Regions from separate parts of the Allobranchiibius sp. GilTou38 genome, predicted to be linked through region 2. Evidence: predicted binding sites of a transcription regulator. Region 2 holds the regulator's gene; each other region holds the start of a gene.
The links. Region 2 encodes LexA, which represses DNA repair genes until DNA is damaged. Its sites were predicted from a motif close to TCGAACANNTGTTCGA; they were not measured.
Positions count from the first base shown of each region.

Region 1: a site for LexA is predicted at 1,721-1,736, ahead of JOB34_RS04585 (HNH endonuclease signature motif containing protein). Genes of this name have one in related genera too.
Region 3: a site for LexA is predicted at 8,207-8,222, ahead of JOB34_RS01950 (HNH endonuclease signature motif containing protein). Genes of this name have one in related genera too.

Region 1 covers NZ_JAGEKN010000005.1:235,791-246,353, forward strand. Annotated here, with positions in the region: partial or broken gene JOB34_RS04580 (carboxylesterase family protein) at 1-175, shown strand, start outside; gene JOB34_RS04585 (HNH endonuclease signature motif containing protein) at 244-1,614, opposite strand; gene dacB (D-alanyl-D-alanine carboxypeptidase/D-alanyl-D-alanine-endopeptidase) at 1,884-3,311, opposite strand; gene JOB34_RS04595 (inorganic diphosphatase) at 3,411-4,001, shown strand; gene JOB34_RS04600 (MFS transporter) at 4,075-5,385, opposite strand; gene JOB34_RS04605 (alpha/beta fold hydrolase) at 5,445-6,314, shown strand; gene JOB34_RS04610 (hypothetical protein) at 6,339-6,587, opposite strand; gene JOB34_RS18045 (helix-turn-helix transcriptional regulator) at 6,710-7,708, shown strand; gene JOB34_RS04620 (NAD(P)/FAD-dependent oxidoreductase) at 7,860-9,311, opposite strand; gene JOB34_RS04625 (DEAD/DEAH box helicase) at 9,595-10,563, shown strand, end outside.
Region 2 covers NZ_JAGEKN010000001.1:12,610-23,172, reverse strand. Annotated here, with positions in the region: gene JOB34_RS00080 (vitamin B12-dependent ribonucleotide reductase) at 1-1,940, opposite strand, end outside; gene nrdR (transcriptional regulator NrdR) at 2,065-2,574, opposite strand; gene JOB34_RS00070 (hypothetical protein) at 2,916-3,353, opposite strand; gene lexA (transcriptional repressor LexA) at 3,660-4,388, shown strand; gene JOB34_RS00060 (NAD-dependent protein deacetylase) at 4,413-5,312, opposite strand; gene JOB34_RS00055 (LysR family transcriptional regulator) at 5,440-6,369, shown strand; gene JOB34_RS00050 (ComEC/Rec2 family competence protein) at 6,388-8,793, opposite strand; gene JOB34_RS00045 (ComEA family DNA-binding protein) at 8,790-9,764, opposite strand; gene JOB34_RS00040 (DegV family protein) at 9,862-10,563, opposite strand, start outside.
Region 3 covers NZ_JAGEKN010000004.1:16,334-26,896, forward strand. Annotated here, with positions in the region: gene JOB34_RS01900 (hypothetical protein) at 1-380, opposite strand, end outside; gene JOB34_RS01905 (hypothetical protein) at 635-931, shown strand; gene JOB34_RS01910 (hypothetical protein) at 986-1,225, opposite strand; gene JOB34_RS01915 (hypothetical protein) at 1,451-1,603, opposite strand; gene JOB34_RS01920 (glycoside hydrolase family 15 protein) at 1,782-3,650, opposite strand; gene JOB34_RS01925 (SDR family oxidoreductase) at 3,665-4,558, opposite strand; gene JOB34_RS01930 (hypothetical protein) at 4,818-5,501, shown strand; gene JOB34_RS01935 (NlpC/P60 family protein) at 5,570-7,270, shown strand; gene JOB34_RS01940 (hypothetical protein) at 7,321-7,710, shown strand; gene JOB34_RS01945 (hypothetical protein) at 7,765-8,097, shown strand; gene JOB34_RS01950 (HNH endonuclease signature motif containing protein) at 8,294-9,517, shown strand; gene JOB34_RS01955 (DUF1737 domain-containing protein) at 9,581-9,781, shown strand; gene JOB34_RS01960 (rhodanese-like domain-containing protein) at 9,778-10,203, shown strand; gene JOB34_RS01965 (O-succinylhomoserine sulfhydrylase) at 10,207-10,563, shown strand, end outside.

The DNA of each region.
Region 1 (10,563 bases), on a different contig from region 2:
CTTCGCCCACACCGGCAACCCGATGGCGGACTACACCCCGGCGTGGCCGCTCTACCGGACGTACTCGAAGCCGGTGATGGAGCTGCGGCCCGCCGGGTCCAGCTCGGTGAGCCCGGCCGCGTCGATCGCATCCCTGCACCAGTGCGGCTTCTGGGACAAGGTCACGCACTACTGATCGCTTGATCGGTTGTAACGCACGCTGACGGCGTTCACATCCGTCGACGGATGTGAACACCGTCAGCGTCATGCGGCGGGTCCTTGGCCGGGTCGGGTGGGCATGAGGCCTGGGGTGAGGTCCCAGGTGACGCCGGTCTTCGTGACGGTGGCGGTCAGCAGGTCGCGGTGCACGATCGTGTGGTGCCTGGCGCACAGCAAGGCTGCGTTAGTCAGTGTTGTCTCGCCGCCGGCCCACCAGGGCCGCACATGATGCGCATCGCACCAGTCCGGTGGCCGGTCGCAACCGGGGAAGGTGCAGTGCTGATCCCGGTGAATGATCGCGGTCCGTAGGCCCCCGGTGAACAGGCGTTTGGCGCGGCCGACGTCCAAGGGTTCGGACTCGGTGCCGAGGACTGCGGGGATGAGATCCGCGTCGCACGCGAGTCGGCGCAGAGTGCCGGCGTCGAGGTGATCGCCGTCGGTAGTGCGCCCAATGCCCGGAAGGTACGTCGGGGCAAATCCGTCTTCGTCCGAACCGTGTTGGCCGAGCTGGCCCGCGTCCCGGAGCCCCTCGTACAGGGTGTTGTAATCCAGGGTGACCAGGATCTTGGCGGTCCCGCCGAACTCCCCGACGGGCCGCGGGCTGGTGCCGTCCAACACGCCGGCCGCGGTGTCGATCAGGCGCACCAAGGCATCCGCGCGCCGCTTGGCCGGGGTCCGGGTGTCGCGCTCGGGCGCACTGGTCGCGGTTTCCAGCAGCGTCCCGGTATTCGGCACGCCGTCAGGGTCGCCCGTGCCGGTGGCACAAGGCTGCGGTGCGGGCGCGGACAGCGCGCGCAGGGCCTGTTTGACCACCGCGGCGTGACCGCTTGAGAGTTCGGCGACGAACCGGGTCAGGCCGGACGGTAGGTCGGCCCAGAAGACCGACTCGCAGTCCTGCTGATGTTCCTCGTCCCGTACCAGCCGTTCGGGGGCGTACTGCCCCAAGATCCGGGTGCTGAACTGCCGCAGCGTCCGACACCCGTGATCCGACAGGCTCAGGTAGCGGCCGAGCAGGTCATCACGGTCCGCGGTCGGCAACCGGGGCAGGATCCGCGGCACTTCCCGCAGTGCCACGTCGGCGACCGGCACACTCGCCGCCCCGTTCGCCAACGCGTCAACCACGACGTGGTTGCGGGGATCGGCACAGTCCACCCCCACCCTCCCGACCCGACGGGTCACGGTCGGTTCCACACCCGCCGCCTGCCGGGCCACCCACGCAGGTGCCCCTGTCGCGGTGGAGTTCGCGACCGTCCCGCGGCCCAGCGCATCCGCGGTCGCCAACGCAGCGACGTTCTCCATCCGGCTGCCCATCCGCAGCATCGACCCGACCACCTCACCCAGCGCCGCTTCGTCCAGCTGCCACAGGGCAACCGGCCACTCCTCCAACGCGGTGGCGAACTCGCCCAGCAAAGCCATCAACCGAGCACCGGCACCCGGCGCAGCAGGCCGATGCGTATCGCTCGTCGACTGCGCCATGACCCCTCCTGCGCCGGTGATGGCACCCCTTGCCATCTACCCTGAATCATACGCCTGTTCGATACACTGCACAAGGGTTGCTGTGGCGAATATCCTTGCAGATAATGATGATTCAAGGAATTTCTATCCACATCCCCCTTGTTGAGGTGCATGCTCCAGGAGTTGTCCACACCCGTCTCTGGACCGCTCGACATGCGCCGCAGTCGGGCCTACGGGCAGCCGCATTCGTGGATGGCGGTGACCACCGTGTCGATGGCCGCCCTGGCCCCCGTGGGTCCCTGCGGCTGCGGACCGTTGCTGATGATCGCGAAGACCAGGAGCCGTCCCTGCACGTCGAGCACGGTGCCGGCGAGCGAGTTCACCGACGGCAGGCTGCCGGTCTTGGCGCGCACCCATCCGGCGCCGTCCCTCGTCGCGGGAGTGCCGTACCGGTTGCCCAGGGTGCCGCTCCAGCCGCCGACGGCCAGCCGGGTGAGCACCGGGGCGAACTGCGGGTCCTTGCCCGAGGTCGCCCCGACCAGCAGATCGCCGAGCAGCCGGGCCGTCAGGGTGGTGCCGTCGGAGAGGCCGCAGACGTCGGCGAGCTTCACTCCGGTCAGATCGAATCCGCCGGCGGCCAGGCGCGCCAACAGCCACCGGGTCAGCGCCGCCTCGGAGTCCGCCCGGGTGCCCGAGCGGTACGCCGCCTGGCGGGCGAGCGACTCGATCATCGCGTTGTCGCTCTCCTGCAGGGCGTAACCGAGCTGGTCGAGCAGCGGCGCCGACTGCACCGAGGCCACGGTGGCCGCGCCGACCGGAGCCGTCGCCGGCGTACCGACGGTCGCCGCGATTCCCTTGGCCCGCAGGGCTGTTGCGAGCGCGGCGGTCGTGCTGGCGTCGGGGTTCGCGACGGCGGGCCCGCTCTCCGCGTGCTGCGTCGACAGCCCGAGCATCGCGATCCGGGTGGTGAAACCCATGTCGAGCAGGTCCTGTCCCCACCCGGGTGCGGTCGCCGGCCCCGGGGCGTACGACGCGTCGTACGCAAGACGCACGGAGTTGAGTCCCTGCTTCTTCAGCCCGGCGGCGATCTGGGTCGCGAGATCCCCGACCCCGGCGCGACCGCACACGGCGTTCGGGTTGCCCGCCTTCGGGTTGAGGCAGGTGTCGCCGCCGGCCACCAGCACCATGGATCCGGGAGCGGCCGAGACGACCTTCGTGGTGAACGTCCCCTCGAGAGGGAGGGTGTGCGAGATCGCCCAGGCGGTCAGCAGCTTGGTCGTCGAGGCGGGCGTCATCGCGGTGCCCGCGCCCTGGTCGTAGAGGTCCGTGCCGGTCGTCGCGTCGCGCACGGTCATGGTGACCTTGGACGTGAGACCGACGGCCTTCTGTGCGGCCTGGATCCGTGCCTTCAAGGAGGCGGCGCCGGGCTCGGGTCCGGTGTCGAAGCCGGCGACGTCGGGTGCGGTCGGCGCGCGTGGCGGTGCGACCGACGGACCGACGGTCGAGTGCCCCGGCACGGGCACGGGCACGGCCGGTCGGGTCGCCGCGGCACGGGTGAGGACGCCGGGCACCACGTCGTACACGTCGAGGGTGGCGTACGCCGCCAACGCGGCCACGACTCCCCCTGCGGCGAGCCCGACCTTGCCGGAACGGCGCATCCTCACCCCCTCGTCACGCAGGCGTTTCGCGATCGGCCCGCGGGTGCGGGAGACTGCCTGCCGCAGACATCATCACACCCGAAGATTCGAGGAAGTCGCATGGAGTTCGACGTCACCATCGAGATCCCCCGTGGCACCCGTAACAAGTACGAGGTCGACCACGAGACGGGGCGCATCCGGCTGGACCGGTTGCTGTTCACCGCGATGAGTTACCCCTCGGACTACGGCTACATCGAGGACACCCTCGGCGAGGACGGCGACCCGCTCGACGCGCTCGTGCTGCTGGACCAGCCGACGTTCCCGGGGTGTGTCGTGCGCGCCCGCGCGATCGGCGTCTTCCGGATGGTCGACGAGGCCGGCGGCGACGACAAGATCCTCTGCGTGCCCGCGGGCGACCCGCGCCAGGACGGCGTCAAGGACCTGAGCGACGTCAGCGACTTCCTGCTGAAGGAGGTGCAGCACTTCTTCGAGACCTACAAGGCGCTCGAGCCCGGCAAGAGCGTCGAGGAGGGTGCGCACTGGATCGGCGTCGAGGAGGCCGACAAGGTCGTCCAGGGTGCGCTCGACAAGGCGAAGGCCGAGGGCGTGACGACCGCGCGCTGGGCGATGCCGGGCCACGCAGCGGGCGAGACCGCGCGCGGCATCGACCGCGCCGGCGACGGCTCGCAGGCGGCCCAGCCCGAGAGCTGACCCGCCGCGACATCGGGGGTACGTGCGCGCTCGATCGGGCGCGCGCGTACCCCCATTTTTTGCAGGTCGGGGTCTAGCGGTGGCGAGCGGGCAAGAGATGCGCCCACCGGTCCACGTCGCCGTGCACGACGGCGCGGGTCTTGCGGCGGTAGCGCACGATCATCGCGATCCCGAGCGCCCACCCCGCGTACTGCACCGACAGCGCACCTTGGAAACCGGCGGTCGTGTACGCCGACGGTCCGCCCGGACAGATCCGGTCCAGCACCAGCCCGACGGCGAAGACCGCGGCCAGTGAGGCTGCGAAACCGCCGACGTTGACGATGCCGGTGGCGCTGCCGATCCGCTCCAGTGGGTTGAAGCTGCGCGCGAGGTCGAAGCCGATCATCGAGCCGGGCGACCCGACGGCGGTCACCGCGACGAGCACGATCAGCAGCCACAGCGGCGCTCGCCCGTGCCACAGCAGCACCGCGGTCCACACCGCGACGATGGCGCCGAGCGCTCCCAGCACCAGCGTGGAGCGCGAGTAGGGGAACCGGCCGAGGTAGATCCCGAGCAGCGGACTGGTGATGAGCGACACGATCACCATCAGCGACAGCAGAAGGCTCGCCGCGCCGGAGCTGAGGCCTTCGCCGCGGGTGAGGAACGGGAATCCCCAGATCATCGTGAAGAGGTTGCTGGAGAACGGCAGCGTGAAGTGGCACCACAGGCCGAGACGGGTGCCCGGCTCACGCCACGACAGACGCACGGCCCGCGCCACCGCACGCAGCTTCAGCTCGGTGCGCTCCGCGGCGGCGTATGGCGTGTCCTTCACCACCAGGACCATCACCACCCCGAGGACGAGGCCGGTGGCCGAGGCGATGAGGAAGCTCGTCTCCCAGCCGTACCCGCGCAGGACGGCCACCAGCGGCGTCGCCGCCGCGAGCGCTCCGAGCTGACCGATGACGCCGGTCATCTGCGTTACCAGGGGTGTTCGCGCCGGCGGTATCCAGAGCGCGACCAGCCGCAGCACGGACACGAAGGTCATGGCGTCGCCCATGCCGACGAAGACCCGCGCGATGATCCCGACCGCGAAGGAGTGCGCGAAGGCGAACGCCAGCTGCGCCAGGCTCATCAGCACCACGCCGATCGACAGCAGCACCTTGGAGCCGACCCGGTCCAGCAGCGCGCCGACCGGCACCTGCATGGCGGCGTACACCCCGAGCTGCACCATCACGAAGGTCGCCAGCTGCGCGGAGCCGATGTGGAAGCGGTGCGCGGCGATCAGCCCGGCGACCCCGAGGGAGCTGCGGTTGAAGACGGCCAGCACGTAGATGGCGAGACCGCCCGCCCACACGGCGTACGCGCGACGTCCGCCGATCGGGTAGCGCAGCGTCGGGTCGGTCACGGGAGCGATTCTCGCAGCGCGTCTTTCCCACGACGCCGTCGAGGCGGTTGGGTGGGGGCATGGACACCTTCACCCATGACGGGTTGACCTTCGACGTCACCGACCGCGGCCCGGCCGACGGCCCGGTGGTGGTGCTGCTGCACGGCTTCCCGCAGGACCGCACCGCCTGGGACGAGGTGACCCCGCTACTGAACGACGCCGGCCTGCGCACCCTGGCGCCGGACCAGCGCGGCTACTCCCCGCGTGCGACCCCGGACGGCCGCTCGTCGTACACGCTGGAGAAGCTGCTCGGCGACACGCTCGCCCTGATCGACGCGAGCGGCGCCCAGCGCGTGCACCTGGTGGGCCACGACTGGGGCGGGGCGGTCGCGTGGGCGATGGCCGGGCGGCATCCCGACCGGCTGGAGTCCCTGACTGTCTGCTCGACCCCGCACCCGAAAGCGATGGCGTGGGCGTTTCGGCACGGCGACCAGGCGCGAAAGAGCCTCTACATGCTCGGCTTCCAGGTGCTGTGGCTCGCCGAACGCCTCACCCACAAGCGGCTCTTCGGCATCTACCGTGCGCTCGGGATGCCCAAGGAGCGCGCCGCGGCGTACGTCGCCCGCTTCCCGACGCCGCAGAGCCTCACCGGCCCGCTCGGCTGGTATCGCGCGATGCCGGCCAGCAAGGCGATGCGCCAGAGCATGCTGCCGGGGAAGAAGAAGGCGCCCTCGAGCGCGCCGCGACCCGACCGGCGGATCACCGTGCCGACGACGTTCGTCTGGGGTGCCCGTGATGCGGCGCTCGGGAGGGCCGCGGCGGAGAAGACGGCCGACTACGTCTCTGCCGACTACCGATTCGTCGAGGTGGACGAGAACCACTGGGTGCCCGAGCTGCAGCCGCAGGTCGTCGCCGACGCCGTCCTCGCGCGGGCCGGCAGCGCGTCCTAGCGGGACGCGTCGAGCCGGCTGGTCCTAGCGGGACGCGCCGGGGTGACGGTTCTTCGGGTCGTGCTCGTCGCCCGGCGTGCCCAGCACCGGCAGCGTCGGCCCAGGGCGCGGACCGCCGCGCCGCCGATCGCGCATCCGCCCGACCCACGCGATCAGCAGGAAGAGGATCACGAAGATCGCAGCGAGGCCGAAGAAGCCCAGTCCGATGCCGATGGCATGACCCGAGCCCTCGTCGAGCTTGGCGGAGTAGGCGGGGAGCGATGCGGTGACCACGAGGTCGATTGTCGCGCATCGGCCTGGGTCCCCTCTGCGAGCCGTCGCGATTCACGGCGACGCGCGAACGTTCCAGGGGAAGCGGAGCACCTGACCCGGCGCTCGATGTCAGTATCGGTGCCATGAGCACGGGGACACAGGTGGATTTCTCGCCGGCGACGGCGCAGGCGTTGCGGCGCGCAGGTCAGCTCATGCGACAGACCGAGCAGGGGGACGTGCACGGCCTGTACGAGGCGGCCCGCGGCGCTCTGATCCATGTGGCCGACGTCGACGCGTGCTACGTCGGCCACTATCGCGGCAGCAACCGGCTGGTGATCCCCTATCTCTACGACCGCGGCAAGCCCGGGGCACCCGACGTCATGTCGTTCGGGGAGTTCGGCCTGTCGCACTGGCTGCGCACCTGGGGCAAGACCTACACGTTCGCGCAGGACAGGGGCCGTCTCGTGCACTCCGGCAAGTCGTTCGGCGAGGACGGCGACCCCAGGACCGTCCAGGATGCGATCGTGGCGCCCTTGCTGGAGCCGGACGGCTCGGTGTCCGGCATGTTGGCCGCCCTCAGCTACACCTCCCGCCACTTCTCGCAGGAGAGCGTGGCTGTCGTGGAATGGCTGGCGCGGCAACTGCGCCGGGCCATCAGTCGGGACGCGGAGGACATCACCGATCTGGATCTGGTGACCACCGGGTCCGAGACCGCACTGGACCGCAGCGCCGACCTGGTGCATGCCATCTCCGATCGGCTGAGGAGGCTGCAGGCGAAGGTCGATCAGTCGACGTCGACCCTGGAGGGCAGCTCGTCGGGCGCGGAGGTGGAACACGTGGCCGATCAGTTGCGCTCGATCAGCTTGCTGTGCGGCCGCTTCGATACCGAGTTGGCACTGTTGGCAACGGAGCCGGGTGCAGCCGCGGGACCGCACGCGCCCCTCACCGACCGCGAGGCGGCCGTCGCGCGGCTGGTCGTGCAGGAGGGCCTGTCCAACTCAGAGATCGCGGCCCGACTCGTCATCAGCGAGAAGACCGTCAAGACGCATCTGTCCCATGTCTTCCAGAAGGTAGGCGTCAGCCAACGTTCGGAGCTGCGATATGTCGCCTCATCCACGGTCCTAGGACTATCCGAGGCGTAAACCTAGGCCTCAGTCCTATGGGTCGGGGCGTGACAGCACTCCAAGATGGAGCCCGGGAAGGCCGCACCGGCCCGAGCCAGGGGGAGCACCCACCGTGTGCCGTAGGGGGAGCGCGGGTGTGCGAGTAGGTATTGGGCCGGTGCTGCGTTCCTCATTCGATGCCCAGCTCGGGTGCGCCCAGGCCGTAGCGGTCACGCAGAGCCGTGCGGGCGGCGTACCAGCCGCTCAGGCCGTGCACCGACGGGCCGGGTGACGTCGCCGAGGAGGCGAGGTAGAGCCCGCCGATCGGGGTGCGCCACGGGGTGCGGGACACCACGGGCCGCTTGATCAACTGGGCCATCGTGACAGCACCCGTCGCGAAGTCGCCGCCGGCGAAGTTGGGGCTCACGTCGCCGAATCTGCTTGCCGGTGTTGCGGATCGGGCCAGGATGAGATCACGGATGCCGGGTGCGTGCTCCTGCACCATGTCGAGCATGACCTCCGTGCGGTCGACCGGGCAGTCGTACGGCACGTGGGTGTAGGCCCACAGCGTGGCCTTGCCCTCCGGCGCGCGGGTGGGATCGATGGCGCTCGGCTGCACGAGCAGCACGTAGGGCCGGTCCGGCAGACGCCCTCTCGCGACGTCCCGTTCGCTCGCGGCGATCTGCTGGCGGGTGCCGCCGAGGTGGATGGTCGGCGTACGCCGCAGCTCCGCATCGGTCCACGGCACCGGCCCGTCCAGGGCGAGGTCCATCTTGGCCACGCCGTTGCCGTGCCGGAAGCGGCGCAGCGCGCCCAGATACCTGGCCGGCAGGCGGTCTCGCCCGATGCTCGCCAGCAGCCTGGTCGACACGTCGAGTACGACCGTGTCGTAGTCGGCCAGCACACTCAGGTCGCGCACCCGCGTGCCGGTGACGACGCGTCCGCCGTGCGCCTCGAAGTCCGCAGCGAGCGCGTCGGCGATCGCCTGGCTCCCGCCGATCGGCACCGGCCACCCGGCAGCATGCGCGTGGGTGCCGAGCGCCAGCCCGGCGCCGGCCATCGCGAGCCGTGGGTGGGACCCGATGGTGTGCGCGGCCGCGCCGGTGAGAATCGCGGGGGCGACCTCCTCATGGAAACGCAGTCGCCATGCAGGAGAGCCCTGTTCGAGCGCTCGTAGGCCGTATTCGAGTGTCACCGCAGGTTCGATCGGGAGCTGCAGCAGGGACTCCCCGGTGAACCGCGTCAGCTGCTCCACCCGTCGGACCAGGGGGGCGAAGAGCCGCCGGTACGCCGCACCGTCACGCCCCAGCGCGTCCGCCGTGCGGTCCAGGTCGCGGTAAGCGATGCCGCTGCGCCCGTGCGGAAGCGGGTGGCCGAAGGAGATCTCCGGCACTCGCAGGTCGACCCGGCGTTCGATCTGGAACTGCCGGAAGAACGGCGATGCGAGCGCCATCGGATGCACCGCGGACGCGACGTCGTGATGGAAGCCCGGCAGCGTCAGTTCGCGCGTGCCCGCTCCTCCGCCGATCCGGTCGGCCTGTTCCAGCAGGTCGACCCGCAGCCCGGCACGCGCCAAGGTGACCGCCGCGGCGAGCCCATTGGGGCCCGCTCCCACGACGACTGCGTCCCGCTCCCCCACCATGTCGTCGAGTCTTGCAGCACCCTCCTCCCGAGTGGCATAGCCATGTCTCGAATGCACCTCCTGCAGGTATGCCACTCGACGCAGATCCCTGCCACTCGGGGTCCAGACACTCCGCATGCACGCGCCGATTCGGCTCACAGCGTTCGCGCCGGTATCGTGAGGTCCATCAGTTCGGCGTCTGTCTCACCCACGAATTGATCCGCATGTCGAGTTCGCTCCATGCGCGGCCCTCCAGCCTGGAGAACCGGTCGGTCCGGGGAGACTTCTTCTAGATCGCGATTTGATGACCTCAACTTTCACTGACTTCGGTGTGCCCACTGTCCTGGTCGACGTACTGACCGGCCAAGGCATCGCCGAGCCCACTCCCATCCAGGCCGCGACCCTGCGCGACTCCCTCGCCGGCCGCGACGTCCTCGGCCGCGGCCGTACGGGCTCCGGCAAGACGCTGGCCTTCTCCCTCCCGCTGGTGGCGCGCCTCGCCGAGTCCAAGCGCCCCCGCGTGGCCCGCAAACCGCACGCGCTGATCCTGGCCCCGACGCGCGAACTGGTTACCCAGATCGACGCCGTGATCAAGCCGCTGGCCCGCACGATGGGCCTGAACACCCTGACCGTCTTCGGCGGGGTCGGCCAGAACCCGCAGGTGCGCGGCCTGCAGGCCGGTGTCGACATCCTCATCGCCTGTCCCGGTCGCCTCGAAGACCTTATTTCTCAAGGGTTCTGCCGCTTGGACGACGTGCAGGTCACCATCCTCGACGAGGCCGACCACATGGCCGACCTCGGCTTCCTGCCCGGCGTACGCCGGCTGCTGCGCCAGACGCCGAAGGACGGCCAGCGGCTGCTCTTCTCGGCCACCCTGGACAAGGCGATCGACGTCCTGGTCCGTGAGTTCCTGCGCAAGCCGGTGACGCACGAGGCCGATTCGGCCCAATCCCCCGTCGCCGCGATGTCCCATCACGTCCTCGGGCTCGAGAAGGACCTGCGGGTGCCGGTGCTGGTCGACCTGACGTCGGCACCGGGCCGGACCATCGTCTTCACCCGCACCAAGCACGGCGCGAAAGCCCTTGCGCGACAGCTGAACAGCCGTGGCGTTCCGGCGGTTGACCTGCACGGCAACCTCGGCCAGAACGCGCGCACCCGCAACATGGAGGCCTTCAGCTCCGGTGCTGTGCATACCCTCGTCGCCACGGACGTCGCCGCGCGCGGCATCCACGTCGACGACGTCGCGTTGGTCATCCACGCCGACCCGCCGTCG
Region 2 (10,563 bases):
CAGGCCGCCATCATCCGCACGTGACCGAGAGCGCTGATCGCCCGCTCGCCCATCGCGCAGTCGAAGACCTCGTAGTGCTCCGGCTTCAGACCCGGCGCGTTGATGACGTGGCCCTTGTCGGCGATGTGCTCGACGATCGCCTCGATCTGCTCCTGCTGGTAGCCCAGCTTCTTCAGCGCGCGCGGGATCGTCTGGTTGACGATCTGCATCGATCCGCCACCGACCAGCTTCTTGAACTTGACCAGCGAGAAGTCCGGCTCGATGCCGGTGGTGTCGCAGTCCATCATGAAGCCGATCGTGCCGGTCGGCGCGAGCACCGAGGCCTGCGCGTTGCGGTAGCCGTGAGCCGCGCCGAGCTCGACGACCTGCTTCCAGGCCTTGCTGGCGTAGCGGTGGATCTCACCGTCCATCGTGTCCAGCGGACGCAGCTCGTCGTTGGCGCTGCGGTGCTTGCGCATCACCTTCTGGTGCGCGTCCGCGTTGCGGGCGTAGCCCGCGTACGGACCGACGACCTCGGCCAACTCGGCCGAGCGCTTGTACGCCGCGCCGGTCAGCAGGGAGGTGATCGCGCCGGCCAGGCTGCGGCCGCCCTCGGACTCGTAGCCGTGGCCGGTCGCCATCAGCAGCGCACCGAGGTTGGCGTAGCCGATGCCGAGCTGGCGGTAGTTGCGCGTGGTCTCGCCGATGGCCTCGGTCGGGAAGTCGGCGAAGCAGATCGAGATGTCCATCGCGGTGATGACCAGCTCGACGACCTTCTGGAACGTCGCGGTGTCGAAGGTGTCGTCGTCCCGCAGGAACTTCAACAGGTTGAGCGACGCCAGGTTGCACGAGGAGTTGTCCAGCGACATGTACTCCGAGCACGGGTTGGACGCGGTGATCCGGCCGCTCTCGGGGGTGGTGTGCCAGTCGTTGATCGTGTCGTCGTACTGGATGCCGGGGTCGGCGCACTCCCACGCCGCCTTGTTGAGCTTGGCGAACAGCTCACGGGCGTCGACGGACTCGATGACCTCACCGGTGCCGCGGGCGGTCAGCCCGAACTCCGTGCCGGCCTCGACCGCGCGCATGAACTTGTCGCTCACCCGCACCGAGTTGTTGGCGTTCTGGTACTGCACCGAGGTGATGTCACGGCCGCCGAGGTCCATGTCGAAGCCGGCGTCGCGCAGCGCGCGGATCTTGTCCTCCTCGCGCGCCTTGGTCTCGATGAACTCCTCGATGTCGGGGTGGTCCACGTCGAGCACGACCATCTTGGCCGCACGGCGGGTGGCCCCACCGGACTTGATGGTGCCCGCGGACGCGTCGGCGCCGCGCATGAAGGAGACCGGACCGCTGGCGGTGCCGCCGCTGGACAGCAACTCCTTGGAGGAGCGGATCCGCGAGAGGTTGAGGCCGGCGCCCGAACCGCCCTTGAAGATGAACCCCTCCTCCTTGTACCAGTTGAGGATCGAGTCCATCGAGTCGTCGACCGACAGGATGAAGCACGCCGAGACCTGCTGCGGGCTCTTGGTGCCCACGTTGAACCACACCGGGGAGTTGAAGCTGAACACCTGGTGCAGCAGCGCCCAGGTCAGTTCGTGCTCGAAGATCTCCGCGTCCTCGTCGCTCGCGAAGTAGCCGCTGTCGCGCCCGCCCTTGACGTAGGTCAGGACGACACGGTCGATCAGCTGCTTGAGGCTGGTCTCACGCACCGCGGTGCCGAGCGCCCCGCGGAAGTACTTGGTCGTCACGATGGTGGAGGCGTTGAGAGACCAGAAGTCCGGGAAGAGGACACCGCGCTGCTCGAAGATCGTCGCGCCGGTCTTCCAGTTCTGCTGCACGACGTCGCGCTGCTCCCAGGTCACCTCGTCGTACGGGTGGACGCCGGGCGTGGTGAAGATGCGCTCGATGTGCACCCCACGGTCTGCGCGGGCGGCGTCGGCGCGGGCGCCGGTGGTCTCGGTCATGCTGTTCCTCCGTGTGACGTGGTGAGCTGGGCTGCTGATGCGGGTGGTGCTGGTGATGCTGTGGGGCCTTGCGGTACGCGCACGGGTTACTGCTGCAGCACCCGGCGCATGGGATGACCGGGTATCAGTGATCCTCCCCGCCACCACTGACAACGGGGTCGTCGGCGGCGTACGAGGGGCCGAGCACCTGACGCTCGGCGCGAAGCAGCGCGATCGCCGCCTCGAAGTCGCCCAGGTCGTCGAAGGCCTGGTAGACGGAGGCGAATCGCAGGTAGGCGACCTCGTCGAGGGCACGCAACGGGCCGAGGATCGCCAGACCGACGTCGTGGGCGTCGATCTCGGCCAGTCCCTGCATCCGGATGGTCTCCTCCACCTGCTGGGACAGCAGCGCCAGGTCGTCCTCGGAGACCGGGCGGCCCTGGCACGCCTTGCGCACCCCGACGAGCACCTTCTGGCGGCTGAACGGCTCGCTGGCGCCGGACCGCTTCACGACGGTCAGGCTCGTGGTCTCCATGGTGGAGAAGCGCTTGCCGCAGCTGGGGCACTGGCGGCGCCGTTTGATGCAGGTGCCGTCCTCGCTCGAGCGGGAGTCGACGACGCGACTGTCCTCGTGCCGGCAGAACGGGCAGTGCATGCGGTCTCCCTCACCCTCGACGATCGGCTCACACCGATCTCTCGCCGTCCACGCCGTAGCCCCGCCGAACGAGCCGCCCACCTGTGGGTAACTCGTGGACAACCGGGGGATATCCGCGCTGTGCCTTGGGATAACCCGGGTCGACCTGGGGACTACATGTGGACGACTTACATCGATGTAACTACTAGATGTAGGGATCGTATTCCGGTGGAGGGGGTGATGCAACCTTTAGAGACTGCCCGGTTTGCGCGGGGTCGTTCGTGCTGGTCAGAGGGCCGCCGAGGGCGAGACGGAGGCGGTGTCGGCCCTGCTACGGGGCGCCAGAAGGCGCGCGGCCGGACTCAGCGAGGCAGGCGCAGTTGCTCGCCGGCGAACACCTGCAGGGTGTTCAGTCGATTGGCGGCCTGCACCCGCTGCACCGCATTGCCGATCGGCAGCTGGGGGTAGGCGTGGTGGGCGACCGAGGACAGGGTCTGGCCCGACTGGACGACCACGGTGTCGTAGCGCTGCGCGGACCCGCCGCCCACTGCGGCACGGGCTCCCGCCACTCCCCCGACGAGACATAGGAGGAGAGCGCACAGCGTGATCAGCAGGCGACCGCGACGAGTGATGTGCATCGTCGGCGCAGGTGCATCCACGAGCACGGGCAGATCAGGGACCGCGCGCAGGTGGCCGCGACGGATGGACGCGGGCGCCGTACGTCGCGATGCGCCGGGACGACCCGGCAGGGCAGGGGTGGCGGGAGTGACCCAGCTGGGAACAGCGGTGACGGCACTCATGAGATCCTCCGATAACTCGTCGATCGTACGTGTGTGCGATCGATCATCTGTCTGATGTCTAGCACGCGCGTTCGAGAAAATCCAGACACGCCCCGAACAGATGTTTGGAAAGTGTGTCCGACTCTCGTAATCTCGTGCTCACCTGCAGAACTGAAACACCGACCACCGACAGCCCCTGCTCATCAGCTGTGAATCCGCGGAACGACGCCGAATACGGCGACTCATCGGCCCCGGGGGCGCAGCCGCACGGACACCTGGGGCGGGCGGTGACAGCACGATCCACTCGGAGAGGGACGGACGAAGACCATGGCCAAGGTGCACCAGATGCCCGAGCGCGACGACGACGGTTTGACCACCCGACAGCGGCGCGTGCTGGAGGTCATCCGCAACTCCGTGGACCGGCGCGGTTACCCGCCGAGCCTGCGGGAGATCGGCGAGGCCGTCGGCCTGACCAGCCCCAGCTCCGTCGCTCACCAGCTGTCGATGCTCGAGCGCAAGGGCTACCTGCGCCGCGACCCTAACCGGCCGCGCGCCATCGAGGTCATCTCACCGGACCAGGACAAGGACCAGCGCGGCTACCGGGGCGGGTCCAGCGTCACCAACGCGCCGGACGGTGACCTGAGCGTCGAGGACGAGACCGGCATCGGCGACCGGCGACCCAGTGCGTCGTACGTCCCGGTCGTCGGACGGATCGCCGCGGGCGGTCCGATCCTGGCCGACGAGGTCGTCGAGGACGTCTTCCCGCTGCCCAAGCAGATCGTCGGCGAGGGCGACCTCTTCCTGCTGAAGGTCGTCGGAGACTCGATGATCGACGCCGCGATCTGCGACGGCGACTGGGTCGTGGTGCGTCAGCAACCGACCGCGACCAACGGCGACATCGTCGCGGCGATGCTCGACAACGAGGCGACCGTCAAGACCTTCAAGCGCACCGGGGGCAAGGTCTGGCTGATGCCGCACAACACGGCGTACGACCCGATCGACGGCGACGACGCCGTGGTGCTGGGCAAGGTCACGGCGGTGCTGCGCAGGGTCTGAGCGACCCCGGGCGCCCGGCGCTCCTCAGGCGCGCTGGGCGCCCGGTGCGCCCACGGCCGGCGCTCCCAGTCGGTCCGCCAGCGCCGTCAGGGTGCTGCCCAGCGGCGCCTCGATCTTCAGGTCGGTCTCGCCGTCCCCGCGGGTCCATCCGTCGTTGATCACGATCACGGGCACGCCGATGCGGGCGGCGCGGCGCACGAACCGGTAACCGGACATCACCGCGAGCGACGACCCCAGGACCAGCAGCGCCGACGCCTCCTCGACGAGGCCGAAGCACTGCTCCACCAACGGTTTCGGCACTGATTCGCCGAACATCACGACGTCCGGTTTCAGCAGGTCCGAACCGCACACCGGACAGTCGGCCGTGACGAACGCGCGCACGATCGCCTCGGGCAGCGCGACGTCGCCGTCGGGCCGGACCGCGCCTCCGATCGCGCGGTCGAATCCGGGGTTGGCGTCGCGCAACCAGTCGTCCATGTCATCGCGGCGATGCGTGCTCGAGCAGGCCATGCAGACCACCCGCTCCAGGTTGCCGTGCAGCTCGAGCACCTCGCTCGCGCCGGCCGCCTGATGTAGCCCATCGACGTTCTGGGTGATGACGCTCGTCAGGGTGCCGGCGGCGAGCAGCCTGGCGACCGCGCGGTGGCCGTCATTCGGTCGGGCAGCCGCAAAGCGTGGCCACCCGACGTAGGAACGTGCCCAATACCGCTGCCGCGCTTCATGACTGGCGCGTAGCTCGGACACTGTCATCGGCTGCACCCGACGTACGCCGCGGGCGTCACGGTAACTCGGCAGACCCGATTCGGTGGACAGGCCGGCTCCGGTCAGGGCGACCAGCCCGCCATCCGCCAGGTAGCTCGCCAGTCCGTCCCACTGATCCGGGCGCACTCCCTCGGGCACCGGGGAGACCGCGGACTCGAGCACGTCATCAGTGTCGCACCGGCCCCGTGGCCCCGTGGGTGCGCGGGTGGCCACTGCGACGCAGGGCTGGTGCAGAACGAAAGCACGAAGATGGGTTCCGATGGATAACCTTCCATTATATGATCGGCGCATGATCGACGCTGCGGGCCTACGGGTCATCCGGGCCATCGCCGACGAGGGCAGCTTCACCGCTGCGGCCACCTCTTTGGGCTACTCCCAGCCGGCCATCTCCCAGATGGTGCGCCGTCTGGAGGACCGGATCGGCACCGTCCTGGTGGAGCGCCTGGGCCGCAGCGTGCGGCTGACCGAAGCCGGCGCGGTGCTGGCCCGTCACGCGGGCCCCGTGCTCAGCGCCCTCGAGGCCGCCGAATCAGAGGTCGCCGCGATCGCCGGGTTGCGCGCCGGCCGCGTCCGTCTGATGGCCTTCCCCTCCTCCTCCTCGACACTCGTCCCGCACGCGCTCGCGATGGTGCGAAAGGCCTACCCCGACGTCGAGGTGACCTTCACTGAGGCCGAGCCCCCCGAGTCGCTGGCCGCACTGCGGGCCGGCGAGTGCGACATCGCCGTCGCGTTCGCCTACGACGGTGCGCCGCTGGCCCGCGGCGAGGACGACATCGAGGCGTTCCAGTCCCGCAAGCTACTCGACGACGAGGTGCGCCTGGTGGTGCCGTCGGATCACCGGCTCGCCGGCGCCGCGTCGGTGCGGATGACCGACATGGTCGACGAGCAGTGGATCGCGGGATGCCCGCGATGCCGCGGACACCTGCTCTCCCTGGCCGAGCGCGCCGGATTCAGCCCGTCGGTCTCGTTCGAGACCGAGGACTACGTGGCGGTGCTCGGTTTCGTCGCCGCGGGCCTGGGGGTCGCCCTCGTGCCCGACCTGATCCTGCACTCGGCGCACAACGACGGCGTGACGATCCTGCCGATCAAGCCGACCCCCCGCCGGACCGTCTACGCCGTCACCACCCCCGACCTCACGCGCGTGCCCGCCGTCGCCGCGACCCTGGAGGCGCTGTGCGCGGCGTCCACCTCGGTGCGGTCGGCGGCACCGGTCGCCTGAGACTCCCCCACCCGCCCGTCAGGGCCTGTCGACGGTGACCCGCCCGTCGCGCACAGCCACGACCACGTCCCCTCCGCGGTCGGTGCGGTAGGTCGCTCCGGGCAGGCTCTTCAACAACGACAGCGTCGAGGGCGTCGGCAGTCCGTAGTCGTTGTGAGCACCGACGCTGATGATCGAGATCGGTGCGTGCACGAAGCGCACCAGGTCTGCGGACTGGTTGGCCGAGCCGTGGTGGGCCACCTTGAGCACGTCGAAGGGCGGCCCCGTCGGCTGATGACTCAGCTCGCCGTACACGGCAGCGCCCGCCTCACGCTCGATGTCACCGGTCAAAAGGATCCGCAGGCCGTGGGTACGCACGTCGAGGGTGATGCTCGCGTTGTTCTGGATCGAGCCGGCGTCGATCTCGCGGCTCGGCCACAGCACGACGGCGTACACCCCGGGCCAGTTCACGGTGTCTCCCGTGACCAGGGTGCGCACCGGAATGTGTCTCGCGGCGGCGAGCCGGTGCACCAGCGGGGCGTTGCTGGCCGCCTCCCGGGTACCGGGCGCGCTCGTCGCGACCACCGGCGTCACGAAGATCTCCCCGACGGATCGCCCCCGCAGAGCACCGGTCAGACCGCCGACGTGGTCGAGGTGGAAGTGAGTGAGCACGATCGCGTCGATACGGGTGACGCCGGCGCGCTGCAGGCAGACGTCGATGTGCTGCGGGTCGGGCCCGGTGTCGACGACGACGCCGTGCCCCGGTGTCGTGGCGAGCACCCCGCCGTCGCCCTGCCCGACGTCGCAGGAGATCCACACCCACCCCTGCGGCGGCCAGCCGAGATGCGGCAGCGGCCACGCCGCGGCCGTCAACGCCAGCGCGCAGCCGGCGGCCAGCGCCGGATGGGTACGAGCACGCCGCCATAACCCGACGCCGCCCCAGATCGCGAGCACGGTGAGCGCGCCGAGCAGGAGCGCACCGCCCAGCCCGCTCGGCCACGGCAGGACGCCGCCCGGCACCCGGGCGCCGACGTGGGCCACCCAGGCGATACCCCAGGCCGGGACGGCCGCGCACCAGGCCGGGACTGCGGCGACTGCCGGACCGAGCGGGCTCGCCAGCACGGTGACGACGCCGGCCAGGGTGGCCGGCTCGACGAAGACCGCAGCGAGCAGATTGGCGGGCACCCCGACCAGACTCACCGACGACTGCAGCAGCACGATCACGGGGGCGCACGCCGCTTGCGCCGCCAGCGGGATCGCGATCGCGTCGGCGACCGGTCGCAACCTGAGGGGCAGTCGCGCCGCCATCGCGTCACTCCACGGCCGGGCGAAGACCAGCAGACCCAGGGTGGCCAGGGCAGAGAGGGCGAACCCGTACGAGCGGGCCAGCCACGGATCCCAGGCCAGGAGTACGACGATCGCCGCCGCCAACGCGGACGAACCGACCCGGCGGCGTGACATCGACACCCCGAGCAGACCGACGACACCCATCACCGCGGCCCGTAGCACGCTCGGCTCGGGTCGGCACAGCAGCACGAACCAGCCGAGGACGAGCAACGCGAGCGGCGTACGCCACCGGCGCGGGACCCGGCACCAGCCCGCCAGCCAGCCCGCGCCGACGAGGACGAACGTGACGTTGGATCCCGACACCGCGGACAGGTGGGTGAGCCCGGTGGCGCGCATGTCGTCGTTCAACCGCGTGGACATCCGCGCGGTATCGCCCGTGACCAGGGCCGGGACCAGGCCGCGCGGATCGGCGGGCAGCGATGCGGTCGCGGCGCGGGTGTCGGACCGCAACGACTCCACCCACCGGGTCAGCGGACCGGGCCTGCCGACCACGCGCGGGGGCGATCGGGCGTCGAGTAGGGCCGCGACGTCGTCACCGGCATCCGCCGGTTGCAGCCGCCCCATGAACTCGATGCGGTCGTGCCAGGCCGGTGCCCGCCACGTGGGCCTGGCGAAGACCAGCACGGGGGTATCGGGGGTGCTGCGGGCGCCCCGCCCGACGACCGCATGCACCGAGGCGCGGTAGATGACCGTCGGTCGCGCCGGATTCGTCACGACGAGACGTGGGTCGGATTCGACGACGGCGGTCACCCGCACGATCGCCCGCTGAGCTGCCAGCGTCTCGACAGGGCCCGCGGTGCGGGCGCTCTGGTGGGCTGCCAATGCGCCGAGCAGCAGCGCGGTGCAGAGCCAGCCCAGGGCGATGCCCGCCCGCCACCCCGAGGAGCGGTGCCCGGGCCCGACGAGGAGGCACAGCACGCCGAGGACGAGGCATCCGATCGCGACGCCGAGGACCACGTTCACGGGTTGCGGGAGGGCCACCACGGTGCACGCCCAGGCCATGAGTGCCGGCACCAGCATCCGCAGGTCCAACGGCGGGCGCCCCACCGGCTCGCCGTCTCCTTTCGCCAGGTCGCCGGATAGGCGATCCGCGCTCATACCGTCACGTGCGGTCGTAGCCGCGCGAGCACCTTGTCGCCGATGCCACTCACCTCCCCCAGCTCGTCGACGCTGGTGAACCGGCCGTTCTGGGTGCGCCAGTCGACGATCCGCTGGGCGAGCACCGGTCCCACCCCCGGCAGTGCGTCCAGGCCCGTGACGTCCGCGGTGTTGAGGTCGATCACTCCCCCGGCCGAGGCGTCGGAGGAGGCGCCGCCCGCCGCCGTCACGGGCGCCGAGCCCTCGCCGCTGCCACCGCCCACGGCGCCCGGCGCCGGCGTCATCGTCTGGCCAGGCTTCGGCACCTGGATCTGCTCTCCGTCGGTGACCACCCGGGCGAGGTTCACGGCGGTCAGGTCCGCGGACGGCAATGCGCCGCCAGCGGCGGCAACCGCGTCCTGCACCCGTGCGCCGGCACGCAGCGTGACCACGCCGGGGTGGCGCACCTGGCCGATTACCTGCACGACGACGGTGGTCGCGGCCGAGGTCGTGGGCACTGCGCTCGGGGCGGTGGAGCTGCTGCCGAACCGGCTCACCCCGGCGGTGGTCGTGGCGGCCGACCGCGGGCCGCTCCCCGCGGCGACGGGCGTCGACGTCGCCGACGCGCGAGCGAGCAGCACACGTCCACCGAGGACCAGCCCCGCGACGAGCACCACGATCATTACCCCGAGCACCGCCAGCCTGCTCGGCGCCACCTGCGCGTCCCGGAGGGCGGCAGGCGTCCGTAACAGCGGAGCGTGCGGGCGGACGTCTCCGCTCGTCCCGGCGTGACGTCCTCCACCGCCTCGTCGCGCCAACCGGGCGGAACCCCTGGTCTCTCCCGCCGCCGCGGGCTGGATCGCCGGACGACGACTGTCGAGCAGTGACTCCTGCGTCGGCACCCAGCCGACCGGGCGTCGTACGGCATCAAGCTCGTCCAGGACCGCGGCCAGGCGATCGGGGGCGGCCTGTTCGGCACGAACACGTGGCATACGGGCACGCTAGGGATCTGGCCGCATGCCCGTCCGCCAGCGGACCCGCGGTTGTGGACAACCGCGCCCGCGCGGCGGGGATGTGGAGGAGAAGCGGTCAGGCGGATGCGCCGAGGATCGCCGAACGCGCTCCCAGGCGGGGACTGACAGCGGTCGCCAGGGTGCCGGGGCCGACATGTGCGCCGACCACGGCGCCGAGCTCCACGAGCAGCACCCGCCGTGCTTGCGGCACGGCCTCGGCCAGGGATTCCACGAGCTGCTCGGCGCGCTCGCGGGAGTCCAGGTGGTGCACGGCGATGTCGACGCCGTCGGGTCCGTCCATCGCGGCGGCCGCCTCCACGGCCCGCTCCCGCATCCGCGCGAGGGCCTTGCCGGTGGTGCGCACCCGCTCCAGCGGCTCGATCTGACCATCGGTCATCGTCAGCAGCGGCTTGATGGCGAGTGCGGAGCCGAAGAGCGCGGCGGCCTTGCCGATCCGACCGCCGCGGCGCAGGTACTCCAGGGTGTCGACGTAGAAGCCGACCGATGCCGCGGCCGCGTGGTCGCGCGCCACCTGGGCGACGATCTCCGGCGCGGCGCCGCCCGCCGCGACCTCCGCGGCCGCGAGGACGGCGTACCCCATCGCCATCCCGATGGAGCGGCTGTCGACGACGGTGACGGGCACCGGTGACTCCTCGGCGGCGATCTCCGCCGAGGAGCCCGTGGCCGACATCGCACCCGAGATGTGCACCGAGACGATGTGCCGGGCCCCGGCGTGCGCGAGTTCCTCGTACACCTCCAGGAACGCTCCCGGCGAGGG
Region 3 (10,563 bases), on a different contig from region 2:
CACGACCCGCGCTGGCTCGATGAGACGGCGGCGAGGCCGGCGAACCCCACGCCGCCGAAGATGCCGATCAGGAGCGGCGCGAGACCCACCCGGTCCCCGTGCGCCAGCGTCACGATCCCGAAGACGGCGATGAGGACCATCCAGACCGTCAGGCCCCACCACAGGCGCGGCAGGTTGCCCTCCATCCACGCCTCCCGCACCGTGCCTCGGATATACGGCTGACGGCTGCCCGTGTCCACGCGTCCGTGGAAGTGCGGCGGCGAGGAACGCGACCCGGTGGGCACCCAGGCATGGACGAGGTCGCCGACGACCCGCACCTGCAGGCTCGTCTGGAAGATGCTGCCGGTGTTGGCCAAGCCTGCGACTCGGAGAGGGCTCACCGGCACCGACAAGTCTTGTTGCTTACGGGACACCCGCGACACCATGACAGATCCTGCCGCTCAGGGAGCCCCTCTCCCGGCCGGTAATGCGTGCCGAGACCTCAGTACGACGTGCCGTGGCTCGCCCTCGGACAGCTTCACGAAGCTGCCCCACCGGCGGCATGGTCACCACACCACCCGTGTCCGGAGAAGCTGATCCGGTTCCGGGCGGGCCTTGTCCCGGTGGACTGTCGCGGGACAGATCGGAGGAGTTCATGTCGGCGGTGGGGGTGCCCTCCGATCGATGGCGGATGTCGGCCGAGGGGCGTGATCGGGTGGGGGTGATGTGGCGCGGCATGCATTCGCGCGCACCCTCAGCTGCCACCACGCGCCCGGCAGGAGATATCGCGGTGTGGCGCTCGGGTCTGCAGGAGCGCTCAGCACCAGTCGCGACGCTGTACGCAAGCGGCAGCAGCAAGGTCAGTTGGAGCGTCCTGGACAGTCTCGACGTGTGGGGTTGGGTGTACTACGTCGGCGGCCATTGGTACAAGAAGACTCTCGGCCACGGCTGAGTCAGCGCCAGGCACTCCTGGCTCTTCTGCAGTACTCATCACGCGGCGCGCCGCTCAACTGTTCAGGACACTCCGTGCTCGGCGGTCGCTGCGAACGCGAACGGCCTGGATGAACCCACCCACGGCCGCAAGGCATGATTCGGCGGCAATGACGAGACGCCAGCGTTCACCCACACCGAGAACGCACAACATCACACCCGCCACGGCCAAGGAGACGGCGGCCAGGATGAGCACGACGGCGGCGACGAGGGTGCGTCGTTCGCGGCCTCGTGCAGCGCGCAGGGCGCTTTCCATTCTGGAATACCTCATCGACGAAGTGGCCTGCGCGCTCGACCCCGACCCCGGCATTCGGGAAAGGGAGCGTCCCGGGCCGGCCAGGAACGCGTCGCGAACCAGAGGTTACCTTTGCGTAACCACCTCTGCACACCCGCCACGCGCGCGGGCGGGGTTCCACTGCGATCAGCGGACGCCACGCGGTCCACGACCCGTCAGGATCGAGATCGTCGACAGCTCGTGCTTCTACTCCCGCCAGGACTTCTCGCGATGCCGTCGCCGACTCGGCGTCGCGGACGGCTGATCCATCGCCTGGTCCAGCCACTGCATCGCGAATGGCAATCCACCCATGACCAACAGGATCCCGATGATGGCCTCGATGTCCTCAGGCACGCCCATGTCCACGACTCCTCACCGGTTGTGGACGTGCCGTAGGGGCCCGGCCGGGCCCGGGCCGAGCACCTCTGTCGTGGCACCGTCCTCACTACGAGTTCAACGGTGCCAGGACATCCGACCGGCCGCACCGCCCCTAGGGGGGTAACCGCACCGCGCCGATCGTCGAGCCCTCACCAGCCGATCAGCCGTCGCCGTCGTCCAGCGGATCCTGCTGGCGACCCTCTTCCTCACTGTGCACCGTGATGGCCGCGTTGATCAGAGCCAGGTGCGACAACGCCTGCGGCAGGTTGCCGCCGAACGCCCCGGTGCGGGCGTCGATCATCTCCGAGAGCAGGCCGACGTCGTTCAGACTGCCGACCAGCTCCTCCATCAGGTCGCGCGCTTCGCGGACGCGTCCCACCAACGCCAATGCCGAGACACGCCAGAACGAGCAGGCCGTGAAGGTCAGCTCCTCCTCGGCGGCGCCGGTGAACCGGTAGAGGTAGGGCCCGTCGCCCAGGTGCTTCTCCAGCGCATCGAGGGTGCGCGACATCCGCTCACCGCGGTCGAACCCGCTGATCGCGTGCAGCAGGATCGAGGCGTCGAGGGTGCCGCTGCCCGGGTACCACTCGTACGCGCCGAGCTCCTCGTTCCAGCAGTTCTGCTCCACCCACTCCCTGATCGCGTCGGCCTCGTGGCGCCACCGGTCGACGCTGCCGGGGATCTGACCGATGTCGGCCATGTGCGCCGCGTGCTTCAGCGCCTGCCAGCAGCCGAGCTTGGAGGTCGTGTAGTGCCGTTGCTCCGGCAGCTCCCACATGCCGGAATCGGGGCTGCGCCACTGGTCGCACGCGAGATCGGCGACCGTCGTCAGCAGCCGGCCGGTGCCCTCGTCCAGCACGTTCCCGTTGTCGACGTAGAGCTGCACGATGCTGAAGATGTCGCCGTAGATGCCGAGCTGCAACTGAGTCTCGGCCTGGTTGCCGGACCGCACCGGCCCCACGTTGCGCCATCCGGGGACGTCGTAGGTGTGCAGCTCATCCTGGTGCTGGGCGCCGTCCAGCCGCTGCAGCACCTGCGGCTGTGACCCCTGCTCGCGCAGAATCCGCAGCATCCAGCTGATGGCACCGTGGGTCTCCTCGCGCACGCCGAAGCGGAAGAGCGCCGTCAGCGAGAACGCCGTATCGCGCACCCAGGAGTAGCGGTAGTCCCAGTTCTTGTCCTTCGTCAGCGACTCCGGCAGCGACGTCGTCGCGGCCGCAGCGAGCGCGCCCGTCGGCGCGAAGATCAGCTGTTTGAGCATCAGGGCGCTGCGCTGCACCTCCTCCTGCCACGGGCCGTCCCACCCGAACGCCTCGCTCCACGTGCGCCAGTTCGCGATCGTGCGGTCCACGCCGTCGTCGATGTCCTGTGGGGTGGGCAGGTAGAGCGGTTCGCTGTCGGTGCTGGTCAGGCCGAGCAGGTGTCGCGAGCCGGGACTCGTGCGGTAGTCCACCGCGATCGAGCTCGTGGTCACCTCCACCGACTCCTCCGCGAGTGTGCGCACGGCCATGGTCAGCCCATCGAGTCGCAGCACCTTGCCGTGCACCGAGTCGTAGACCCAGGGCGAGGCCGTGTTGAGGCAGGTGCCGGGCACGACGTGCGCCCGCAACAGCACATTGCCCTCCAAGCCGTCGATCCTGCGCCCGAGCTCGCACCAGGGCAGCCGGCCGGCGAGCCCGGTGTTGAGCGAGTCGGTCACCCGGGCGCGACCGCTCGCGGTGGTGTAGGTCGTCTCCAGCACGTTGGTGCCCGGCACGTAGCGGCGTTCGATGGTGGCGGGCTCCACCGGCGCCAAGGCGATGCGCCCGCCGTTCTCGGCATCGAGCAGCGCGGCGAAGGGCGGCGCCGAGTCCAGATTGGGCAGCGGCAGCCAGTCGATACAGCCGTCGCGGGCGATGAGCGCGATCGTGCGGCCGTCGCCGATCGAGGCGTAGTCGCGCAGATCGGCGTACCCGGCGTCATCACGCCCGTCGAGCGGCCCGGGCACGGGGTCGCCCCCGTGCCAGAGCGCCTGAACCCCACCGTTCATCCAATGGGGAGCGGTCACGGTGTGGGCATGCCGCCGTTGACGTGCAGGGTCTCCCCCGACACGAAGCTGGACTCTGCGGAGGCCAGGTACACGAACGCGGGCGCGAGGTCCGCCGGCTGACCCGCCCGACCGAGCGGCGTCGACTGGCCGAACTCCGGCAGCTCCTCCTGCGGTTGACCGCCCGCAGTCTGCAGCGGCGTCCAGACCGGGCCGGGCGCCACGACGTTCACACGGATCCCCTTCGGTCCCACCTGCTGGGCCAGGCCCTTGCAGAAGGTGTTGATCGCAGCCTTCGTGGTGGCGTAGTCGAGCAGGTTCGGCGAGGGCTGATAGGCCTGGATCGACGAGGTGCCGATGATCGCCGAGCCCGGCTGCAGGTGGGGCAGGGCCGCCTTCACGATCCAGAACAGCGCATAGACGTTGGTCTTGAAGGTGTCGTCGAACTGCGCGGAGCTGAGGTCGGCCAGGTCCTCGACATGCTGCTGGCGGCCACCGTTGGACACCACGATGTCGATCCCACCCAGCTCCCGGACGGTGGTCTCCACCAGTGAGGTGCAGTAGCGCTCGTCGGTCAGGTCGCCGGGAGCGAGCACCGCCTTGCGACCGGCCTGCTCCACCAGAGACTTGATGCGCTGAGCATCCTTCTCCTCCTCGGGAAGGTAGGAGATGACGACGTCCGCACCCTCGCGGGCGAATGCGATGACCGTCGCTGCGCCGATGCCCGAGTCACCCCCGGTGACCAGGGCCTTGCGGTCCCGCAGCCGACCGCTGCCGCGGTAGGTCTCCTCGCCGAGGTCGGCCGGGTTGTCCAGGTCGGCATCGAGACCGGGACCGTCCTGGTACTGAGCGGTCGTGTCGATGTCGGCATACATCTTGGTCGGGTCGGTCAGGGTGTATTGATCAGCCATGCATCTCAGTATGTACACCCGACCGCCGATTCGTGGTCGCGCCCGGGGCGCGCGCATGCGCCGACCCGTATCGCTCTACGAGATCGGCCGGGGCAGATTCCTCGGATCTCAAGGTGGCGCGCGTACATTCTCGATCCATTGCACGGGAAAACCATTGGATTCTCGGGGGTTTCGAGTGACCGGACACGCCACGAGCTGCACTACACCGCGGCCCGAATCGATCTGCAATCAAGCAGATTTCGTCCTCGCACTGGACCACTTGCGACGCCGCGCCGCAGCAGGGGCATCGCGGCAGCGCATCGGTCTGGACAGCCTCGTCCGGACGACCGGCATCCCCCGGTCCTCTCTGCACGGCTATCTCGCCGGGACGTCGTTGCCGCCGGCGGACCGGCTCGACACCCTCGTCCTGGCCCTCGGCGCCACCCCGCGGGAGGCGCACGAATGGGCGCTCGCGCTCGACCGCCTCTTCGACGGCGTCCTGACCCGTCGCATCCGCGCGGACGAGGATCTGCAGCTGCCCACGGAGAACGCCCGCGTCCGCAGCCGGCGTGCCAGAGGACTGCACACCGTTCCGGTGCTGCTGCCAGAGCGTCGCCGAGCGGACAGCGGCACCGGTCCCGTCGTCGTCCAAGCCTGTGTGTGCTGCACGTGGGCAGGCACCCACACGTACGCCGAGCCGAACGCCCGCTCGTGCCGCACCGGCTTCCTGCACGCCGGCAACAACTGGTTCCTCGGGCAGACGCACGGGACTGCGGATGCAGGCGACTCGGGCGCGCCGGTGGCTCAGATATGGCTCTACACCCAGGCCGACATCGCGTACGACTCCGACGGCGGCTGGGGATGGGTCCCGGCCAATGTCGTGGCGAACGCCGCATCGCACGCGCCGCTCCCAGGGCTCCCCTATCTCGAACGTCCGAGAATGTCCGACGCGTCCATCCGGTAGCCGACCGCTGCTGATGTGCTGCCCGCGCTCCTCCCCACCAGCGACCGGGACTGCGAAGGCGGCACATCATGAAAGAAGATCAGCTCCACCCCGGAGTCACCACGCGACCGAGGATCCTGACCGTCCTCCTCGGACTGCTCCTCACCTCGGTCGCGACGTTGTCCCTCGGATGGTCCACCCCGGCGCACGCCGCCGACGGGTGCACCGCGGGGCACAACGCATCGGGCCAGAGCGTCTACTACTGCGGGGTCTGGGTGCCCTCGGGCGGGATCCCCGTCTACTCCAGCACGTCGCAGGGCTCCTCGGTCATCGACCACCTGCACAGCGGAGGAACGGCGAACTGGTTCTACTGCTCGACCTCGGGCGGCACCGCGACCGCCTCCGGATACAAGTCCACGAGCTGGGCCCGCTCCGTGGGCGACGACAACGGCGCCATCGGCTACGTGCCCGCCGTCTACTTCAGCGGCAGTGAGAACTATTGGGCCGGACTGCCGAGCTGCTCGGGCGGGACCGGCTCGTCGGGCAGTTCCTGTCACTCCGGCACCAACAAGTCGGGCACGACGGTGTCGTACTGCGGCATCTGGACGCCGTCCGGCGGAACGCCGATCTACGCATCGACCTCCTCCGGATCGGGGGTCGTGGACCACTTGAACACCGCGGGCACCGGCAACTGGTTCTTCTGCGAGCAGAAGGGCTCTTCGATCACGGTCGGTGGGTACACCTCCTCCGACTGGGCCAAGACCATCGGCGACGATCACGGCGCCACGGGATACGTGCCGGCGGTGTACTTCACCGGCTCGCAGAACTACTGGGCAGGGATGCCCGCGTGCTCGACGCCCGCGCCGCCGCCCTCGGACGACAGCTGCACGCTCGGTCACAACCCCTCGGGCGGGACCGCGTACTACTGCCCGGTCTGGGTGCCGTCCGGCGGGGTGCCGCTCTACGGCTCGACCTCGACGTCCTCCGGCGTGGTGGACCACCTGCACACCGGCGGTTCGGCCAACTGGTTCTACTGCCGGGTGAACGGCTCCACCGCCACCGTCGGCGGCTACAGCTCCTCGAGCTGGGCCAAGACCATCGGCGATGACAACGGCGCCACGGGATACGTGCCGGCGGTGTACTTCACCGGCTCACAGGACTACTGGGTCAACCTGCCGTCCTGCGGCAGCGGCTCCACCAACCCGACGCCGCCCTCCCCGCCGAGCAACGGCGGCGCCAACACCAACGGCAGCGCGTGCGGTACGGCGTACACCGGGCTCCCGGGTCTGACGCTGAAGATGATGCAGCAGGCCTGCCGGGTCACCGTGACCAGCGACTCGATGTACAAATACAGCATCTACGCCTGGGACGGCGGCCACGGCTCGACCCCCGGCCCGACCTATGGCTCGTGCGACCCGAGCAACGGCGCTCCGAACGACTGCCACGTCGACGGATTCGACTGCTCCGGCCTCGTGCGATGGGCCTACTACCAGGCCACCGGGGTGGACGCGCTCGACGGCTACACGTGGGGCCAGTGGTCCAAGGCGCTCGCCCTCCCGCACAAGGCCGTCATCAACGCTGCCAGCCACGGCGGCTCGGGCCAGGTCGACAACTACCTGTCGCAGCTCAAGCCCGGAGACATCCTCTGGTACGGCCAGAACGCGGGCGAGCACGTCGCGATCTACATGGGCAACGGCAAGCAGATGAACGCCTACCAGTCCGGCGACCACGACGGCATCACCAGCGTCACCACCGGCGACACCTTCTGGGGCGCCGTCCGGATGTGGTGACGCCACCCCTTCACCACCCCGCACACCCCTCACAGATCGGAGAACGGCTCATGTACAAACGCATCGCAGCAGTCTCGGCGCTGGGCCTCGGCGCGCTGGGTTTCGCCGGCGTCGCCCCCGCCCACGCCGCGGGCAGCACCGTGCACGGCTGCGCCTACGGCTACGTGTGCATCTATCCCCAGAACGCCGGCTGGAACGGCGACCACCCGTCACTGCGGTACTACCACTACGGCACGGACAACCTCAGCAATCAGGTCGGTTACCACTACGTGCTCAACAACCAGTACAACGCCGGCCTGGCGTTCTGCACCGGTTACAACGGCAAGAGCTGCAACTCCGGCCTCGGCAACTGGGGCGAGTCACACGCCAAGGGCGCGTCCTGGAACAACGTCTACCTGACCCCCATCAACTCCATCGAGCTCGGACCGTACGGGCCGTGAGGGTCTCGTGACCTCACCCGCCCGTCGCACGACCCCTACCCCAAGGAGCATCAGATGAAGAAGGCACTCACCCTCGTCCTCGCCACCGGCGCACTGGCAACCTTGCCGCTGTCGGTCCCGATCGCGCAGGCCCACGCAGCGACTGCCAGCTACAGCTGCTCGATCGACAGCTACGGCGCCGTGCAGACCGCGGACTGGCTGAAGGTGCACAGCAGCCCGAGCACCAGCTCGGGCACGGTCGGACAGGTGAAGCGCGGCACCCTCTTCCACTACTGCAGCTCCTCCGGTCGCTCCGGAGGCGGCCACTACTGGGTCTACGGCTACGGATACAACGGCTCGAAGAAGCTGACCGGCTGGGTGGCCAGCGAGTACCTGGCCCACCCGTGACCCGCGCCGTCCGCAGCGGGATCTAGCTCGCAGACCAGGGAAGGGACCGCGCCACCGGCGCGGTCCCTTCTCTTGACGTTCGAGGGTTGTCGGTGGTCGGTGATTGACTTCATACATGAGTTCGACACCGGGTCTCGCAGCTGTCAGTAACAGCGCGGACAGCCCTGTGCCTGCTGCACTTTCGGTAACGGACCCGTTGAATGAGGTCAGGGCGATCTGCGGGCGGTTGAACGCCGCACACGCCGACCTGATCGACCTGGTCACCGACCTGGTGCGCGAGGAGTCGTGGGCGATCGGTGGGATCCGGTCCCCCGAACACTGGCTGACCTGCTTCGCCGGAGTCTCCCCCGCCACCGCCCGCGACCTGGTCCGGATCGCCACCCGGTCGGTCGAGTTGCCCGCCCTGTCCCGCGAAGTGCACACCGGTCGGCTGTCGCTGGGTCAGGCCGCCGTCGTCGCCGCGCACACCCCGGTCGGGTACGACCAGGCCGTCGTGGACCTGGCCGTGCACGCCACCGTGCCTCAACTACGCCGTGCCCTGGTCAAATACGACTTTTCCGACCAGCCGGACACCGACAGCCCCACCCCACCACCGGACCCGTTCTCCATCGCGGCGCAACCCGCGGAACTGTCGATGCACTACGACCACGACCGGTTCCACCTGACCTACTCCGCACCCGCCGACATCGGAGCCCTCGTCGAACAAGCCCTCATCGAAGCCAAAAACGCCCTCTTCCTCGCCACCAACACCACCGACACCAAAGACGACGGGCGGCGAGTGCGTCTCGCGGACGCGATGGCACACCTGGCGACCCGATCCCTGCACGCCGGTACCACCGAGATTGCCGGACGGGCCGAGAAGTTCCGGATCTACCTGCACCTCGACACATCGGGCCAGGGCTGGCTCACCAAGCGCGGCGCCCTACCCCCGCACCTCCTGAGGAAGTGGACCTGCGACGGGCTCGTGCAGCCCGTCTGGGAAACCGGCGGCACACCCGTCAACGTCGGACGAACCCACCGCATCGTCCCGCGCCGCACCCGCCGCCTGATCGAAGACCGCGACCGCGGCTGCGCCTACCCCGGCTGCGCAGCGGTCCACCACCTGGAATGCCACCACATCGTCCACTGGGCCGACGGCGGCACCACGAACATGGCCAACCTGATCAGCCTGTGCCCCCACCACCACGACCGCCACCACACCGGCGACTACACCATCCACCCCGAACCTGGCAGACCCGGCAGACCCGCACGGTTCCGATTCGCCACCCGCCACGGCCACCCCATCGAACCCACCGTCGCCACCCCACCCGACAGCCCCGAACCCACGGCAGCACCGCGCTACACCGGCCCCACCAACGAGATCCTCCACCTGGACCAGGTCAGATTCCGCCGCCGCAGCAGTGGCCAGCTCAGGCAGTGAGCACGCTGTCCGCTGGACGACCACGGGCCGCAGGCCTCCCAGCGGGTGGGTGATGATGGATGTATGAGCGAGACACCGCGCCTTCGTTACAGGTTCATCACCGGCACCGACGACCAAGCCTTCTGCGAGCGGGTGAGCACCGCCCTGAACGAGGGCTACGTGCTGCACGGATCCCCGGCGCTCACCTACGACGGGACGCGGGTCGTCACCGGGCAGGCCGTCGTCCTGCCGACGCCCGCCGACGGCTCGGTGCAGAACGCATGACCGAGGGGTACGCCGGCGATCTGACGCCTCAGCAGGCGTGGGAGCTGCTCGCCGCGCATGACGACGCCGTGCTCGTCGACGTCCGCACCACCGCCGAATGGGCGTACGTAGGTGTCCCGGACATCACGGGCCTGGGCCGGGAGACCGAGTTCGTGGAGTGGGTGAGCTTCCCCGACGGATCGTCGAACCCGCACTTCGTCGACGACGTGCGCGAAGCCGGGGTCACCCCCGGCGACGGACGACCGGTGGTCTTCCTGTGCCGCAGCGGGCAGCGCTCGATCGGTGCCGCCAAGGCCGCGACAGCGGCGGGCCTCGGGCCGGCGTACAACGTGCTCGAGGGTTTCGAGGGCGGCCTGGACGACGCGGGGCACCGCGGCGGCGGTGGGTGGCGCGCGGCCGGACTGCCCTGGAAACAAACCTGATCCATGAGTGAGCCACGACCGAAGCCAGCGCTGCCCGAAGGATTGCGCCCCGCGACGTACGCCGTCCGCGGCGGCCAGGAGCGCACCGGATTCGATGAGACCTCCGAGGCGCTGTTCCTCACCCAGGGCTACGTCTACGACCGGGCGGCCGATGCCGAGGCTGCGTTCGCCGGCGACCTGGACCGGTTCATCTACAGCCGCTACGGCAACCCGACGGTGTCCACCTTCGAGGAGCGGCTGCGCCTGATCGAAGGCGCACCCGCCTGCTACGCGACGGCGACCGGAATGTCGGCCGTGTTCACCTCACTGGCCGCTCTGGTGAAGCAGGGCTCGCGGATCGTCTCCGCGCGAGCCCTCTTC